DNA from 3 places in the Bradyrhizobium sp. Ses1 genome. Region 3 is predicted to be linked to each of the others. Evidence: predicted binding sites of a transcription regulator. Region 3 holds the regulator's gene; each other region holds the start of a gene.
The links. Region 3 encodes PhoB, which activates phosphate uptake and scavenging genes when phosphate is short. Its sites were predicted from a motif close to TGTCATNNANCTGTCAT; they were not measured.
Positions count from the first base shown of each region.

Region 1: the regulator PhoB is predicted to act here: its motif matches at 2,056-2,072, upstream of AC5ZG5_RS26475 (alkaline phosphatase).
Region 2: the regulator PhoB is predicted to act here: its motif matches at 2,257-2,273, upstream of AC5ZG5_RS10735 (STN domain-containing protein).

Region 1 is NZ_JCAMOQ010000026.1:25,889-31,374, forward strand. Features, by position in the region: gene AC5ZG5_RS26475 (alkaline phosphatase) at 211-1,968, opposite strand; gene argG (argininosuccinate synthase) at 2,161-3,498, opposite strand; gene AC5ZG5_RS26485 (phosphatase PAP2 family protein) at 3,600-4,355, opposite strand; gene AC5ZG5_RS26490 (hypothetical protein) at 4,535-5,026, opposite strand; gene rlmN (dual-specificity RNA methyltransferase RlmN) at 5,169-5,486, opposite strand, start outside.
Region 2 is NZ_JCAMOQ010000006.1:194,885-200,370, reverse strand. Features, by position in the region: gene AC5ZG5_RS10745 (PQQ-dependent sugar dehydrogenase) at 105-1,415, opposite strand; gene AC5ZG5_RS10740 (DUF2231 domain-containing protein) at 1,466-1,936, opposite strand; gene AC5ZG5_RS10735 (STN domain-containing protein) at 2,435-3,148, shown strand; gene AC5ZG5_RS10730 (RNA polymerase sigma factor) at 3,422-3,976, shown strand; gene AC5ZG5_RS10725 (hypothetical protein) at 4,018-4,197, opposite strand; gene AC5ZG5_RS10720 (FecR family protein) at 4,370-5,368, shown strand.
Region 3 is NZ_JCAMOQ010000001.1:98,331-103,816, forward strand. Features, by position in the region: gene pstA (phosphate ABC transporter permease PstA) at 1-743, shown strand, start outside; gene pstB (phosphate ABC transporter ATP-binding protein PstB) at 740-1,561, shown strand; gene phoU (phosphate signaling complex protein PhoU) at 1,573-2,289, shown strand; gene phoB (phosphate regulon transcriptional regulator PhoB) at 2,406-3,113, shown strand; gene AC5ZG5_RS00460 (GcrA family cell cycle regulator) at 3,234-3,749, opposite strand; gene AC5ZG5_RS00465 (aspartate aminotransferase family protein) at 4,248-5,456, shown strand; gene argF (ornithine carbamoyltransferase) at 5,456-5,486, shown strand, end outside.

The DNA.
Region 1 (5,486 bases), on a different contig from region 3:
AAAAGGGGCTGTCACCGGTAGGTCGGCCAATGCCGGGTTTGGTTGGGCCGGCTGGTGCCTCATATTGTCGCGACTTCCAGATGGCTCCCGCGCGCAGAGGCGTGAGCGCAGAACCTGTCGGGATGGGCAAAAGCGTAGCGTGCCCACCTCCGAGCGAAGTGCTGATCGTGGGCACGCTTCGCTTCGCCCACGCTACAAGAGCTCGCGACGCTACGGCGCCGGTGCGGCAAGTCCCAGCGCATCGGCGATGACATGGAAGACTTCCGTGTTGTCCATCGAACCATGAACGCGTTCGCTGCCTGGGCCGGTTGCTGTCAGGATGACGTCTTCTCCCGAATGCACGCTGGCGCCGATCATCGCCGGCAGATTGCCGGGGCGTAGCACGGCTCCCGGAACGTCCTTGTATTTGTCGTTGGCTTTGAAAGTCCCAGGCTCATCGCCCTTCGCCGTCGGATCATTCGGGTTATCGAGCTTGGGGCGGAAGGTTTCGTAATGGTCCGGCAGGCTGGCCGAGAAAATCGCGAGCCGCCGGCTGACATCCACCCGTGAAGGATAGCCCTCGGCATCGGCAGCCGGATAGTTGGGGAATCCCGCCTTGTCATAGACGCCGACGCGTTCGCGGAACGGGACGTTGGGCGTGTTGGTCATGTCGTCATTGATGGTGCCGACAAGACTGTTGGGATGATTGTGGTCCGCCACCACCAGGATCAAGGTGTCATCGCCGCGGGCCTGCGCCCAGTCGCGCGCAAAACGAACGGCATTGTCGAGCATGATCGTGTCGTAGACCGCGCGCTCCATGTCCAGGAGATGAGCGTATTTGTCGATCAGTCCCGATTCCACCATCAGGAAGAAGCCGCCATCGTTCTTCGACAGCACTTTCAGCGCGGCCTGCACCTGCTCGGTCAGATCGGGCTGTTCGGGAAACTTGCCGACGCTGCCGCCTTTGAGGAACTTGCGGTCCAGGACACCGTCCATGTTGCCGGAGGCAAACAATCCCAGCAGCTTGTTCGTGTCGGGTTTCGCAGCGGCCGCATCAAGCTCGGACTTTGTCGTCACCACCTGATAGCCGGCATCGCGAAAGCGGGCGATGTAATCGATGTCGTCCTTGCGCTTTCCCGCTGCTGCTTGCGGCAGGAAATTCGCGCTGCCTCCTCCCATCAGGACATCGGGCTTGGCGGCGAAGAGCTGCGCGACGATCTCATCATAGGCGGCGCGGCGGCGGGTATGCACGACCATTGCCGCCGGTGTGGCATCCTCGACTTCGGTGTTGGTGACGATCCCGATGCCCAGACCAAGCCGCCGCTTCGCGACGCTGGTGATGGTTTCGACCTTGGGATCATCGAACGGGCTTGTGGAGCGATCAGCGTAGACACCCAACGCGTTGACGGCGGTCTTGTGACCCGTGGCGTAGGCGCTGGCCGCATTCGCCGAGTCGGTGATGATCGAATCGGAGCCGGCAGTCGCAACCAGCGCCATATGCGGCATGTCGTCGATGGCAAGCTTGCCGAGGCTTTTGCCTTCCGCAATTCCCTTGGAGAGCATACGCGCCGCAACCCGATGGGCCGGCGACAGTCCATCACCGATGAACAGGATCACGTTCTTGGCCTTGCGCGGACCGGTGTCGTAAACCGACCACACGACAGTGCGGCTGCGTGCGCCGTCAGAGACTTCCACCTTCACGCTTCCAGGCTTGGTCAATGCGACATCGCGAACGATCAGCGCCGACTGCTCCTTGCCGTCTTCGCGCTCCACGAAGGTGCCGGGCTGGCTGAACGCTGCGGAATAATCCGCGCCGTTCACCGTGACTTTCACATTCGCCGGATCAACGCGATCGGGAAACTCGACCTTGAAGTCGAAATGGGCGCCGGCGAGGATGTCGGCGCGGTCGATCGGATAGATCGTCTGGGCTAGCGTCGGCGATCCGGACAACAGGACGAGGAGAGCGGCACCGGCAAATGGCTTGATCATGATTTGCGCCCCACAATTGTTCGCCCGCGCCGTCCGGCTGCAGTACGGAGGTCACGGGCGCGCAGGCGACGAGACTAGCCGCGCCGAATGACGCGTCCATTACACATCGAGCCTGGATACCGGCGATGGATCGTCGCAGTCCGTAGCCCGGATGGAGCGCAAGCGTAGTCCGGGCTACGGAGCTCACACGCTTCAGCTCTTGTCGCTATCGAGCCTCAAGATGTTCGAGCCCTCGCCGAGCGACAGCAAGCCTGTCTCCGCGTAGAGATCCAGCTTGGTGCGGGTATCGGCGATGTCGAGGTTGCGCATTGTGAGCTGGCCGATACGGTCCGCCGGCGTGAACGCCGCATCCTCCACCTTCTCCATGCTCAGCCGCTCCGGCTGATAGCTCAGGTTCGGGCTCTCGGTGTTCAAGATCGAATAGTCGTTGCCGCGGCGCAGCTCGAGCGTCACCTCACCGGTGATGGCGCGCGCCACCCAACGCTGGGCGGTTTCGCGCAGCATGAGAGCCTGAGAATCGAACCACCGCCCCTGGTAGAGCAGCCGGCCAAGGCGCAGGCCGTTGATCCGGTACTGCTCGATGGTGTCTTCGTTGTGGATGCCGGTGATCAGGCGCTCATAGGCGATGTGCAGCAGCGCCATGCCGGGAGCTTCATAGATGCCGCGGCTCTTTGCCTCGATGATCCGGTTCTCGATCTGGTCGCTCATGCCAAGACCATGCCTGCCGCCGATGGCGTTGGCCTCGAGGAACAGCGCCACCGGGTCCGGGAAAGTCTGGCCGTTCAGCGCGACGGGCTGGCCTTCCTCGAAGCGCACGGTGACCTGTTCGGCCCTGACGACACAGTCGTCGCGCCAGAACGGCACGCCCATGATCGGATTGACGATCTTGATACCGCTTTGCAGGCTCTCGAGATCCTTGGCCTCGTGGGTTGCACCGAGGAGATTGCTGTCGGTCGAATACGCCTTCTCGGCGCTCATCTTGTAGGCGAACCCTTGCGCGGTCATGAACGCCGACATTTCCGCGCGGCCGCCGAGCTCGTCGATGAATTGCTGGTCGAGCCAGGGCTTGTAGATCTTCAGGTTCGAATTGGTCAGCAGGCCGTAGCGATAGAACCGCTCGATATCGTTGCCCTTGAAGGTGGAGCCATCACCCCAGATGTTGACCCCGTCCTCCTTCATGGCCGAGACCAGCATGGTGCCAGTCACGGCGCGACCGAGCGGGGTGGTGTTGAAATAGGTGGCGCCGCCGGTCGAGATGTGGAAGGCACCGGATTGGATCGCGGCAATGCCTTCGTGGACCAATTGCATACGGCAATCCACGAGGCGGGCTTTCTCGGCGCCGAACTCCATGGCCTTGCGCGGAATTTCGTTGTAGTCGGACTCGTCGGGCTGGCCGAGGTTCGCGGTGTAGGCAAAGACGCGCGCGCCCTTCTGTTTCATCCATAGCAGCGCTGCGCTGGTGTCGAGACCGCCCGAGAAAGCGATGCCGACTTTTTCGCCCTTGGGCAGGCTTTTCAAAATCGTACTCATGGAGCGTCCAATCGGTCGTAAAGTCGTTTGCTGTTAAGTTGCGCGAATATCAAATTTCGCGCTGATGGGCACGTGATTAATGGCGGCCTTTATGACGTCGCTCATATCGACGGCCTGGGGTCCGTCTCGCGCCGGCGCCACCGTCGCGCGAACCGGGTTAGCGCGGCATCAACCTGGGCATCCGTCACCCGCGTCGACGGCCAGCGGTAGATCAGGGCATAGGCGAGCCAGATCACCAGGTAGGTCACGATGCCGGCAATCGCGACGTCGGTGAAGAAATGCCCGCCAAAGGCCATCCGCAGGGCGCTGGTGGCGATACCGAACACGGTCGCCGCCGCAAACGCCAGGGCGCGCCATTGCGGCGGCGCCAGCGCTGCCGGCGCATAGGTCCAGAACGCAGTCGCCCCCTCGCCGGAGAAGAACGAGCAGTTGCGGCCGCAGGTGCCGCGCGGATCCCACCACGGCACGAAGCTCTTGTCGCCGGCAAACTCGGTCACCGCCACCGGTCGCGGCCGGCCCCAATAGGTCTTGAAAGTGAAGTTGGTGAGGACGCCGGCGGAGAGCAGCAGCGTCACCAGGAGAAACGTCGCGGCGCGGCCCGAGATCAGCATCGGCCGGTCGGGCCGGATCATCTTGACGACGAACGCAGCGATCGCGGGCAGCGCAAATCCCCATGCGATCCACATCGCCGCATCGCGCGCAAACGACGCGACAGCGTTCAGCTTCAGCGGAAAGGTTTTTTGCGCGGCATCGTAGAACAGCGCACCGAGCTTCAGGTCGAGTTCGGGAAACAGCCCGAACAACAGCCCGATCACGACCGCAAGCCCCAGCGCGATGAAAAGTCCGGTCCGGTTCATGGCGCGCGGTTTACCCGAGGCGGCGGGATGTGGAAACCCCGAATTCAACCGTCATTGCGGGGAGCGATAGCGACGAAGCAATCCACCTCTCCGCACGTGCAGCTGCATGGATTGCTTCGCGGAGCCTGTCGTCGGGCGGCGCTTCGCGCCGACCCGGTGGCTCGCAATGACAGCTCCATTCACGGCTGCGGCCTGGATTGTGACGGCAGTGGCGGGGGCGGCGGCAATTTGCGCGGCGGCTCGCGCCAGGCGCCGGCGGTGCGGCCCGCAATCAGCCAGTACACCAGACCCGCGACGATGCCGGCGCCGGTCATGATCTCGAGATGGCGATGCACGATGCCCTCGAACCGGAACGTATCGGGGTCGAACGGAACCAGGCCGAGATAACAGGCGGCCCCGACGATCGCGCCGCCGATCGCATAGCTCAGCGCGCCCCGGACATTGAAGGCTTCCGTGATCAGCACCACGATCAGCGCCGGCAGCAGCGCGAATCCGGAAATGAAGATGAAGCCGAAGCCGAGCACGATGTTGATGGCGTTCTGATCGATCTGACCGGTGCCGATATCGCTCAGCTCCGGATAGAGCACCGCCACGACGATGATCATGCCCGCCACCAGACAGGAGGCCAGGAAGGCGAACAGGATCAGGAAGACGCGGCCGATCAGTGCCATGGCTTCATTCCACCGTCAGACCGCACCCGCGATACGAATCTCTGCCGTCATGCCCGGGCTTCCACGCCTGCCTCGAAGCTTCGGAAAGACGTGGATGGCCGGGAGGAGCCCGGCCATGACGAGTTTCGGTGCATAGATCGTCTCAATCCGTCATCGCCATTGCGCGCAGCGCCTGGCGCTCGCGGGCGGAGAGTTTTTCGGTCTCCGATTTCAACTGGCCGCAGGCGGCGAGGATGTCGCGGCCGCGCGGGGTGCGCACCGGCGAGGAATAGCCGGCGTTGAAGATATATTCGGAGAACTTCTCGATCTGCTCCCAGTCCGAGCATTCGTAACGCGTGCCCGGCCAGGGATTGAACGGGATCAGGTTGATCTTCGCCGGAATGCCCTTCAGCAGCTTCACCAGCAGCTTGGCGTCATCGAGCGAATCATTGATGCCCTTCAGCATCACATATTCGAAGGT
Region 2 (5,486 bases), on a different contig from region 3:
TCGCTCTTGCCATTGCTCGCGGGCCGCGCGCCATTCCGATGATGCAGAGCCGGACGTCGCGAACGACGCCCGGCTCTGCCTTGCTCCTTGGGCTCCTCTAGCGCTTATGTGTCCGACTTGGTTTGGGCCGCTGGGCTCGTGGCGGACACCCGCCACACCGTGTTTCCGACATCGTCGGCGATCAGCAGTGCACCCGCCCGATCGATCGCGAGGCCAACCGGCCTGCCGCGCGCGTGGTCGTCCGCATTGAGGAATCCCGTGACGACGTCCTGCGCCGGACCGGATGGCTTGCCGCCGCTAAACGGCACGAACACCACCTTGTAGCCGTTGAGCGGGGTTCGGTCCCAGCTTCCATGCTCGGCGACGAATGCACCTCCATGATATTGCGCTGGAAGGTTGTTGCCTGTGTACATGGCGAGGCCGAGCGGTGCCACATGCGAACTCAGGGCATAGTCCGGCACGATCGCCTTGGCCACGAGATCGGGGCGTTGCGGCTCGACGCGCGGATCGAGATGCTGGCCGTAGTAGCTGTAAGGCCAGCCATAAAAGCCGCCATCCTGCACCGAGGTCAAATAGTCCGGCACGAGATCGGGACCGATCTCATCGCGTTCGTTGGCGATGGCCCAGAGCTTGCCGGTCTCGGGCTCCCACTGCAGCCCGGTGGGATTGCGCACGCCGCTGGCGAAGATGCGATGGGCGCCGCTCGCGCGGTCGATCTCCCAGATCGCGGCTCTCTCGTACTCGGCCTGGATGCCATTCTCGGTGATGTTGCTGTTCGAGCCGACACCGACATAGAGCTTCGTGCCATCGGGGCTCGCGAGCAAGGTCTTGGTCCAGTGATGGTCGATCGGCCCGCCGGGAAGATCGGTCAGCTTGGTGCCTGATGCGGTGATGCTGGTTTGTCCATCCTCGTAGGGATATCGGACGATCGCATCGGTGTTTGCGACGTAGAGATCGTGGCCGACCAGCGCAACGCCGAATGGTGAGTTAAGGTGGTCGAGGAATACGGTGCGCACATCGGGAATGCCGTCGCCATTGGTGTCGCGCAACAGCGTGATGCGATTTGCATCCTCGGCCTTGGCGCCGGCGAACCATTGCACCCAGCCGGTGACGAGATCCTTGGGCCGGAAGACCGGGGCCTTCGGGCCATTGCTTTCGATCACCAACACGTCGCCGTTCGGCAGTACGTAAAGCGATCGCGGATGTTGGAACCCCGTGGCCAATGCACGGACCTGCAACCCTTCCGCCACCTTCGGCGTTTCGTCACCCCACGGAGCTGGCCGCGCAATCCTGATCGGCGGCAGCAGATACTGCTGTAGCGCGGGCAGGTATGGATGGGCGCCGATCTGCCTTGCAGGATTCCCGCCGCTGTCGTCACAGCCCGCAAGACTCAAGGCCGCGGCGGCAACAGCCATGGTGGCAAAGCGCGGCAGGTTCGCCGCACGGGCAAGATTGAACAAGCTGGTCATTCGGCTGCTCCTGCGCGATCGCCATGGATCAAGCCCCAGCCTCCCACCAACAGCGACAGCAGGAGGATCGTGACGAGCCCCGAGAGCGCGAGGCCGGTCGGCACGACAGCGGTGTAGCCATCGCGGCTGTGAACGAGGACATTCACGATCGAGAGCACAATCGCGACGACATAGGTGAGTGCGCGAAACCAGGCCGGCCTCTGCCTGTCGATCAGGAGATCGATCACGGCGGCGATGGCCGCAAGCGCCGCGATCACCAATCCGGCCGCAATCAGCCAGACCGAAAATCTCTCCCACATCACCAGCGCAGTCCGCCAATAAGCGAGATCGGTGACGAAGGCGCCGATCAAATAGGCCACCGAAAACGGGAGCAGCATTTGATGAATGGCATGCCGGCGGGACGCAACCTCCGGCACCGCTTCAGTTTCGACTGTGGAGTTGGTGTAGGCCACCGCGATCTGTGTCATACTTCGATCCTCACCATCGTGTGCAAGTGCGCGGCAGCTTTGCGCCGACGCCTGCTTTGCGAGGCAACTTTCGATCTGTTCGATATGCCGGAGCGCTTCGCAGCTCCTATACATTGCAAATGGGAAAGTGGGCGGCGCTTTCAAAAGCACGCGTTCGAAACTGACGGTAAATCCTCTGTGACCTTACCCGCTGAGCTCGGCCGGCTCCCGAAACCTATCCGAGCTGCTTCCCGCGTCATCGTCTCGAGGCGTGCGCTCGTTCGGCCGCGGTGGTATCGGCTGATGTGCCAAGGTCGGGCAGGTGACGCCGTCAGGCAATCTGTCATATGGTTGACATAGGAAGGTACGATGTGAGGACCGAGAGATGGCGCGACCTCCGGGATCTGCTTGCGCGAAATCGAAGGCCCTTGCGAGGAAGTAGCCAGCGAGACGGCTCAGTTGTCAGTGATGCTAACTATTGGCCAAATCGCTTCGTCCCGGGCGCAAGTCCGGCAAAGGATGAACTTACCCCGCCTCGGCGCCTGGACCTTGGCGAAGGTCGCGGCGCTACTTGTCATTCTGGTCGGGGTTACCGTCGCGTCCGGAAACGAGCGGACGCCGCCGGTCGGGCTCATGACGTTCAATATCCCGGCGCAGCCACTGATCGACGCGCTGCAGGCGTACAGCCAGCAGGCCGGCGTCCAGGTGATGTTCGAAACGACCTCGGCAGCCGGCTTCCGTTCGCCGTCGGTCAACGGCGAGTTCACGCCGCAGGCCGCGCTGCTGATGCTCCTGGCCGATACTGACCTGAGGGTTCGCTATAGCCGATCCAATGCCGTGACGCTCGCGCCGGCGTCCGTGCCGGATCCGGACGAGCCGCCCATCCATCCCCCAGTCTCCGCGGACATAACGCTTGGAACGTTACGTGTTCGCGGTACGACCGACGCTCCCGATCGCAATCTGGGAGAATATATCAGCCTCCTGCAATCGGACATTCAGAAGGCGCTCAAGAAGGGCGGGCGGACCAGGCGGGGCGAATATCGGGTCGCGGTCAAACTATGGGTGACGCCGTCCTCGCGAGTCATAGACAGGGCCGAGCTCGACGGTTCGACAGGCGACTTTGATCGGGATAGCTCGATCGCCGAGAGCTTGCGTGGCCTGGTGTTGAGCCAGCAGGCGCCGCCCAAAATGCCGCTCCCGATCCGCTTCATGATCTCGATCCACGCGCTGTAGGCGACTAATATAAGGGGTTGCTTCAAGCTCCGGCGACATCTTACTCGATGCCGGGGCGATCAAACGATTCTCGGGGCGCAGCCGTTGCAAGCTTCCGGCCGAATGGCCGCGGTATCTTAATATTCCCGCACCTGTGGTTCGATTGCCGCCATCGCCGACCAGCTTGCGAGTGACTGATGTCCGTCACGCGAGTGTCATCCTCGGTGGATAGGGAAAATAGTGGGACTGACCGCGATCTGCGAAACGCAGGGCGTGGCGTTGCGGGGCTGGTAGGTGTCTGATTCGAATAGTAAATCTCTGCGAGAGACAGTCGCAGCTGATTACGAGGGCTTGGCCAAGCGTCTGACGCGTTGCCTTGGCTCCTCGGATTTCGCGCGCGAGGCGCTGCACGAAGCGTTTCTGCGGGTCGATCGAGTATCCGATGCGGTGCCGATTCATAGCCCCGTCGACTATCTGTTTCGTACCGCGCTGAATGTCGCCAAGGATCGGCGCAAAAGCGATCGGCACTTGTTGAACGCCTCGGAAATCGCGGCGATCATGGACGTCATCCCCGACGACCGTCCGGACCCGGCAATGGTGACGGAATCGCGCATCGAGCTGACGGAGTTTCAGAAGGCTCTCGCAGAATTGCCCGCCCGGCGGCGCGATGTATTTATCGCAGCCCATCTTGATCATCAGCCCCACCGCGAGATCGCGGATCGGTTTGGCATCAATGTGCGCACGGTCGATTTCGACCTGCAGCATGCCATGGAGCATCTCAGCCGTCGGCTGGGCCGCACCGTTCTCCGGCGTCTCGGGCCGCGTCCAAAGGCGAAGGCCAGCGAGTAGCTTGCATCTTGGCAAGAGACGTGCTTGTCAGGCTGTCTAGATCATAATCCGATTGGACGGATCGGATCATGATCTCGTCTCTTTGTTTGAGCATGATCTTCCTGCGCAAATGCTTCGCGTTTGTCGCGAGGGAAAACCGGTTTCCACTTTTCCGGATCATGCTCCAGCGGCACTTTTCCAACGCGCACGGTTGAATGCCGGCGCGGATCGCGAATCTTCAAGAAAAATTTTGAAAGATGCACTTTCTATAGCGACAAAGAGCTTGAAAGTGCGGATAGGCTGCATTTTCGATTCAGTCTTCCTTTGCGTCAATCGTCTATAGAGCATGAGGACGCGGTATTTCTGAGTACGCCGAAGTCATTCGGCGGGAGAATCAACAAAGAGCGATTGGCCTTGACCGCAGGCGACGATATTCCTTCCGAGCTTGACCCGCTGCTGCGGCAGGCGCTTGCGTGGGTTATTCGCCTGCACTCCGGGTCGGCGACGTCGGACGATGCTGCCGCTTTGGCGCTTTGGCGGCAGCGCACCGCTGAGCACGAGGCCGCCTTCCGCGATGCCGTGAGGCTGTGGCGCAGTTTCGGCGAGGCGACGCGCGTGCTCGCAAGCCAAGAGCTTGTGAATGTTGAACGCCGCAGTCAACGCGACGCGCGCGACAGGCTCAGCCGCCGGGCGCTGATCGGGGGCGCGATGGCTGCCGCCGCATCGGTGGCCGCCGGATACGTGGTCGTTCGTCCGCCGATGGGGCTATGGCCATCTTTCGAAGAACTGTCGGCGGACTATCGGACCGGCAAGGGCGAACGGCGCAACATCGCATTGGCCGACAATGTCTCGCTGACGCTCAACACCCAGACCAGCATCGCCGTGCGATCCGAGCAGGGCGCTCCGCGCATCGAGCTGATTTCGGGCGAGGCCGCCGTCGAGGCGGAGCGCGACGCGCCCGCGCCGCTTGTCATTGATGCCGCCGGAGGCCGCGTCACGACGCGTCGCGCCAGTTTCAATGTGAGATGTCTCGATCGTGCCGTCTCGGTGTCGTGTCTTGAAGGCGCCGTCGAAGTCGAATGGAAAGGACAACGTGTCGCCATTTCGGGCGAGCAGCAGATATCCTATTCGGCGGAGATGGGGCTCGGACGCGCCTCGCAAGCGGATCTGGAACAGGCGGACGCCTGGCGAAAGGGTCTTCTGATCGTTCGCGACTGGCCGGTCAATCGTCTGGTCCAAGAGATCAATCGCTACCGGCCGGGCAGGATTGTCGTTATGGACGAGCAGCTTGGGCACCGCATGATTTCGGGCACGTTTCATCTCGATCACCTCGACGACTTCATCGCTCAGGCCCACGGCCTGTTCGGCGCCACAGCGCGGAGCTTGCCGGGGGGCATCGTGTTGCTGAGCTAGCGTCTTGAACGGACTCCGCGCCCCGCGACAAATTGTTCGAAAACGGGTCTGCCAGACAAATTGCAGGACAAGAGGATTCAATGATCAAGCCGCGACATGCGGATGGCGCGCACCGGTG
Region 3 (5,486 bases):
TCACGCTGTTCTACAACGGTCTCGCCGGCCTCAGCCTCGACGTCTTCACCAAGAACACCCCGCCGCCCGGCTCCACCGATGGCGGCCTGTTGAACGCGATCGTCGGCTCGGTGATCATGACCGTGATCGGTGTCGGCATCGGCGCGCCGCTCGGCCTGTTCGCGGGCACCTATCTGGCCGAATACGGCAAGCATGATCGGCTCACCTCGGTGATCCGCTTCATCAACGACATCCTCTTGAGCGCGCCGTCGATCATCATCGGCCTGTTCATCTATGGCGCGGTTGTCGTGCCGATGGGCGGCTTCTCCGCGCTGGCCGGCTGCCTGGCGCTGGCGGTGATCGTCATCCCGGTCGTGCTCCGCACCACGGAGGACATGCTGCTGCTCGTCCCCAACCCGCTGCGCGAAGCGGCCTCCGCGCTTGGCCTTCCGCGCTCGCTGGTGATCAAGCGGATCGCCTATCGCGCGGCGCGCTCCGGCCTGATCACGGGCGTGCTGCTGGCGACCGCCCGTGTCGCCGGTGAGACCGCCCCGCTGTTGTTCACCGCGCTGTCCAATCAGTTCTTCAGCCTGAACCTGACCAAGACGATGGCGAACCTGCCGGTGACCATCAACAACTTCGTGCAGAGCCCCTACGCCTATTGGAAGGAACTCGCCTGGAGCGGGGCCTTGCTTATCACCTTGACCGTGCTCGCGCTCAACATCGGCGCGCGCATCCTCGGCGCCGAAAGGAGCGCAAAATGACCGATCTGTCCGTATCGACGACCAGCCCGAGCGCGGCCATTCCCCAGAAGTCGCTGCCGGAAGCGGCGCCAAAGGTGACTGCACGCAGCCTCAACTTCTATTACGGTGAGCACCATGCGTTGAAGAACATCAACCTGACGCTCGGCACCAACCGCGTCACCGCCTTTATCGGCCCGTCCGGCTGCGGCAAGTCGACCCTGCTCCGGATCTTCAACCGGATGTACGACCTGTATCCCGGCCAGCGCGCCACCGGCCAGTTGATGCTGGACCAGACCAACATCCTCGACCCCAAGCTCGACCTCAACCTGCTGCGGGCGCGGATCGGAATGGTGTTCCAGAAGCCGACGCCGTTCCCGATGACGATCTATGAGAACATCGCCTTCGGCATCCGCCTTTACGAGAAGATTTCGAAATCTGAAATGGACGGCCGCGTCGAGAAAGCGCTGCGCGGCGGTGCGCTGTGGAACGAGGTCAAGGACAAGCTCAACGCCTCCGGCCTGAGCCTCTCCGGCGGCCAGCAGCAGCGCCTCTGCATCGCCCGCACGGTTGCGGTGCGGCCCGAAGTTATCCTGTTCGACGAGCCCTGCTCGGCGCTCGATCCGATCTCGACCGCCAAGGTCGAGGAGTTGATCCAGGAATTGTCGGAGGACTACACGATCGCGATCGTCACGCATAACATGCAGCAGGCGGCGCGCGTCTCCGACAAGACTGCGTTCATGTATCTGGGCGAACTGATCGAGTTCGACGACACCAGCAAGATCTTCACCTCGCCGAGCGATCGACGCACCCAGGACTACATCACCGGCCGGTTTGGTTGAGGAGGGACATCATGGCTTCTGAACATACCGCCAAGGCATTCGACAGCGATCTTCAGGAACTGACCCGTCTGGTCGCAGAGATGGGCGGGCTGGTCGAACGGATGATCACCGAATCCGTCGATGCGCTGATCCGCCGCGACGTCGCGCTCGGCAAGCGTGTCGTCGCTTCCGACATCGAGATCGACAGCCTGCAGCGCGTGATCGAGGAGCGCGCCGTGCTGACGATCGCCCGCCGCCAGCCGATGGCTGTCGACTTGCGCGAGATCGTCGGCGCGATGCGGGTGGCGACCGACCTCGAGCGGATCGGCGACCTCGCCAAGAACATGGGCAAGCGCGTCGCCGCGCTGGAGAACGACTTCCAGCCGCTGAAGTTGATCCGCGGCCTGGAGCACATGACCGACCTCGTGCTGTCGCAGGTCAAGTCCGTGCTCGACGCCTATGCCGCGCACGATCTGCCGGCGGCGATGAACGTCTGGAAGAGCGACGAGGAGGTGGACGCGATCTGCACCTCGCTGTTCCGCGAGCTCCTCACCTACATGATGGAAGATCCGCGCAACATCTCGTTCTGCATCCACCTGATGTTCTGCGCCAAGAATATCGAGCGGATCGGCGACCACGCCACCAACATCGCGGAAACGGTCTTCTACATGATCGAGGGTCAGCAGATCACCGACAAGCGGCCGAAGGGGGATATGACGACGTTCGCCACGACCGTTCCGGGCAACTAGAGCAACATCCGGAAAGTCGACGCCGGCTTTCCGCCAAGATCCTGCTCAAACATCAAAGGAAGAGTGGGATGACGATTCAAGCAGAGAGTCATCCCGCTATAGGAGAAGCCAAGCCGATGAGCGCACGCATTCTGGTGGTCGAAGACGAAGAAGCGCTGACGACGCTGTTGCGCTACAATCTCGATGCAGAAGGCTATGATGTCGAAACGGTCGCCCGTGGAGACGATGCGGACACAAGGCTCAAGGAACGTATTCCCGACCTTGTCGTGCTCGACTGGATGCTGCCGGGACTCTCCGGCATCGAGCTGTGCCGCCGTCTGCGGGCGCGGCCGGAGACCAAGCAGCTCCCGATCATCATGCTGACCGCGCGCGGCGAGGAAAGCGAGCGCGTGAGGGGGCTGGCGACCGGTGCCGACGACTACATCGTCAAGCCGTTCTCGGTGCCTGAACTGCTCGCGCGGGTGAAGGGCCTGTTGCGCCGGGCAAGCCCGGAGCGGCTCGCCACCGTGCTCACCTATGGCGACATCGAACTCGACCGCGAGAAGCGCCGCGTCGCGCGCTCGGGCCGCCCGATCGATCTCGGCCCGACCGAATATCGCCTGCTGGAGTTCTTCCTGGAGCATCCCGGCCGCGTGTTCAGCCGCGAGCAGCTGCTCGACAGCGTTTGGGGCCGCGACATCTATATCGACGAGCGCACCGTCGACGTTCACATCGGCCGCCTGCGCAAATTGCTCAATCCCGGCCGCGAGCAGGACCCGATCCGCACCGTCCGCGGTGCGGGCTACGCGCTCGATGATCGCTTCGCGAAGGCCGAGCAGTCGTAAACCGGCGACCTCAATCCGCAGCCCGGGTGCAGCGAAGCGTAACCCGGGGAAATTTGGACCTGCCGATACAGCGTTCCCGGGTTGCGCTGCGCTCCACCCAGGCTACGATCTGTCGTCGGTTTACTTGCCTTGTGACGGCTTGACCGTCGGACGGCGGCGGTCAGCCGCCGGCTGGTAGGCGATGCGGGAGTGGTGCGCGCAATAGGGCAGGCCGGGAAGCGCCTTGCCGCCGCAGAAGAAGAATTCCGGGCTCGAGGGATCGCCGACCGGCCAGTGGCAGGTGGCCTCGTTCAATTCGAGCAGCGACAGCCGCTGGCTCATCGGTACCACATTGTCGTAGGCGATAGGGTCCGCTTCCACCTCCACCTCGAAGGCGTGGGCGAGCGCGGTGTTGCCGCGGGAGACCGGACGCGCCACGCGCATCATCGGCTGTGCGGGACGCGCCTTGCGCTGCCGCGGCGCGGCTGCAGCAGGACTCTTGGCGCGGCCCGAGAGGCCGAGCCGGTGCACCTTGCCGATCACCGCATTGCGGGTCACGTTGCCCAGTTCCGCAGCGATCTGGCTGGCCGAAAGGCCACCTTCCCAGAGCTTTTTCAACTGCTCGACGCGTTCGTCGGACCAGGTCAATACCGTCATCGCATCTTTCCCTTCGCGTTGCGCCGGCCGATCCTGGGACAGCGCTGCGATGCCTAATCTCAAAAATCCCTGCGGGCAGAATCCCTTAAGGCTCGCCGGGCACGAAAACCGCACCCGAACGTGTACGCCGCACACAAAGGACTCTAAGGGATCAAAACTGCCGCACGAGATGTCGTACCCGACAGGCTAGACGCTACAATATGGCGTGACTCTGGCGCAAGAGTCCGCGCCTATGCGTCCACATGTTCCGACATTTAGGGATTGCAATCGGGCTTTTCCACCACACCGGAAAACTGCGGATTACCGGCACTTTGCAGCGCAGCCTGGCGGCTTCGTGGCGATTGACAGCACCCGCCGCGCGCATAGAATGCCTTCACGTGCCGCCCTGCAAAGGCGGCACGTTTTGTTTTCGCTGGATGAGCTCCAGCCGCGTGTCTGCATCGCTGCACGCCGCCGGGGCTTGTCTGAAAGGCTTGTCTGAACCCTTCAGTGATCGCCATGACCGACCGCGCCACGTCGCATCTGCTTCCCGTTTTTGCCAGGGCCGATCTCGGCTTCGAACGCGGCGAAGGCTGTTGGCTGATCTCGACCAAAGGCGAGCGTTATCTCGACTTCACCTCCGGCGTCGCGGTGAACGCGCTCGGCCATGCCCATCCGCATCTGGTGAAGGCGCTGCAGGAACAGGCGACGAAGCTCTGGCACATGTCGAACCTGTTCAAGAGCCCGGACGGCGAGAAGCTTGCCGCGCGGCTGTGCGAGCAGAGTTTTGCGGACTTCGTGTTCTTCTGCAATTCCGGCGCGGAAGCGATGGAGGGCGTGATCAAGGTCGTGCGTCACTATCACTTCTCGAAGGGGCATCCGGAGCGCTACCGCATCATCACCTTCGAAGGCGCCTTCCATGGCCGCACGCTCGCGACACTCGCAGCGACCGGCGCTGCTAAATATCTCGAGGGCTTCGGTCCGCCGATGGACGGCTTCGACCAGGTGCCGCATGGCGATATCGAAGCGGTGAAACGCGCGATCGGTCCAGAGACCGCGGGCATTCTGATCGAGCCGGTGCAGGGCGAGGGCGGCGTGCGCTCCGCGCCGCCGGCTTTCTTCAAGGCGCTGCGCCAGCTTTGCGACGAGCATGGCCTATTGCTCGCGTTCGACGAGGTGCAGACCGGCATGGGCCGCACCGGCGATCTCTTCGCCTACAAGCGTATCGGGGTCACCCCTGACGTGATGTCGCTGGCCAAGGCGCTCGGCGGCGGCTTTCCGATCGGCGCCTTCCTTGCGACCGCGGAAGCCGCCTCCGGCATGACGGCGGGTTCGCATGGCTCGACCTTCGGCGGCAATCCGCTCGCGGTCGCGGCCGCCGGCGCCGTGCTCGATGTGATGCTGAAGCCCGGCTTCTTCGATCACGTGCAGAAGATGTCGCTCCTGCTCAAGCAGAAGCTCGCCTCCGCGGTTGACCGCTATCCGTCCATTCTCGCCGACGTGCGCGGCGAGGGGCTTCTGATCGGCGTCAAGGCCGTGGTGCCCTCGGGCGACCTCGTCAACGCCCTGCGCGAGCAGAAGCTGCTCACAGTCGGCGCCGGCGATAATGTGGTGCGCTTCCTCGCGCCGCTGATCGTCAGCGAGGCCGAGATCGAGCACGCCATCGGTTGTCTGGAGCGCGCCTGCACCGCGCTCTCAAGCGGACCTTCGAAGAAGGCAGCGGGATGATGAGCAAGGCGCCCCGTCACTTCCTCGACA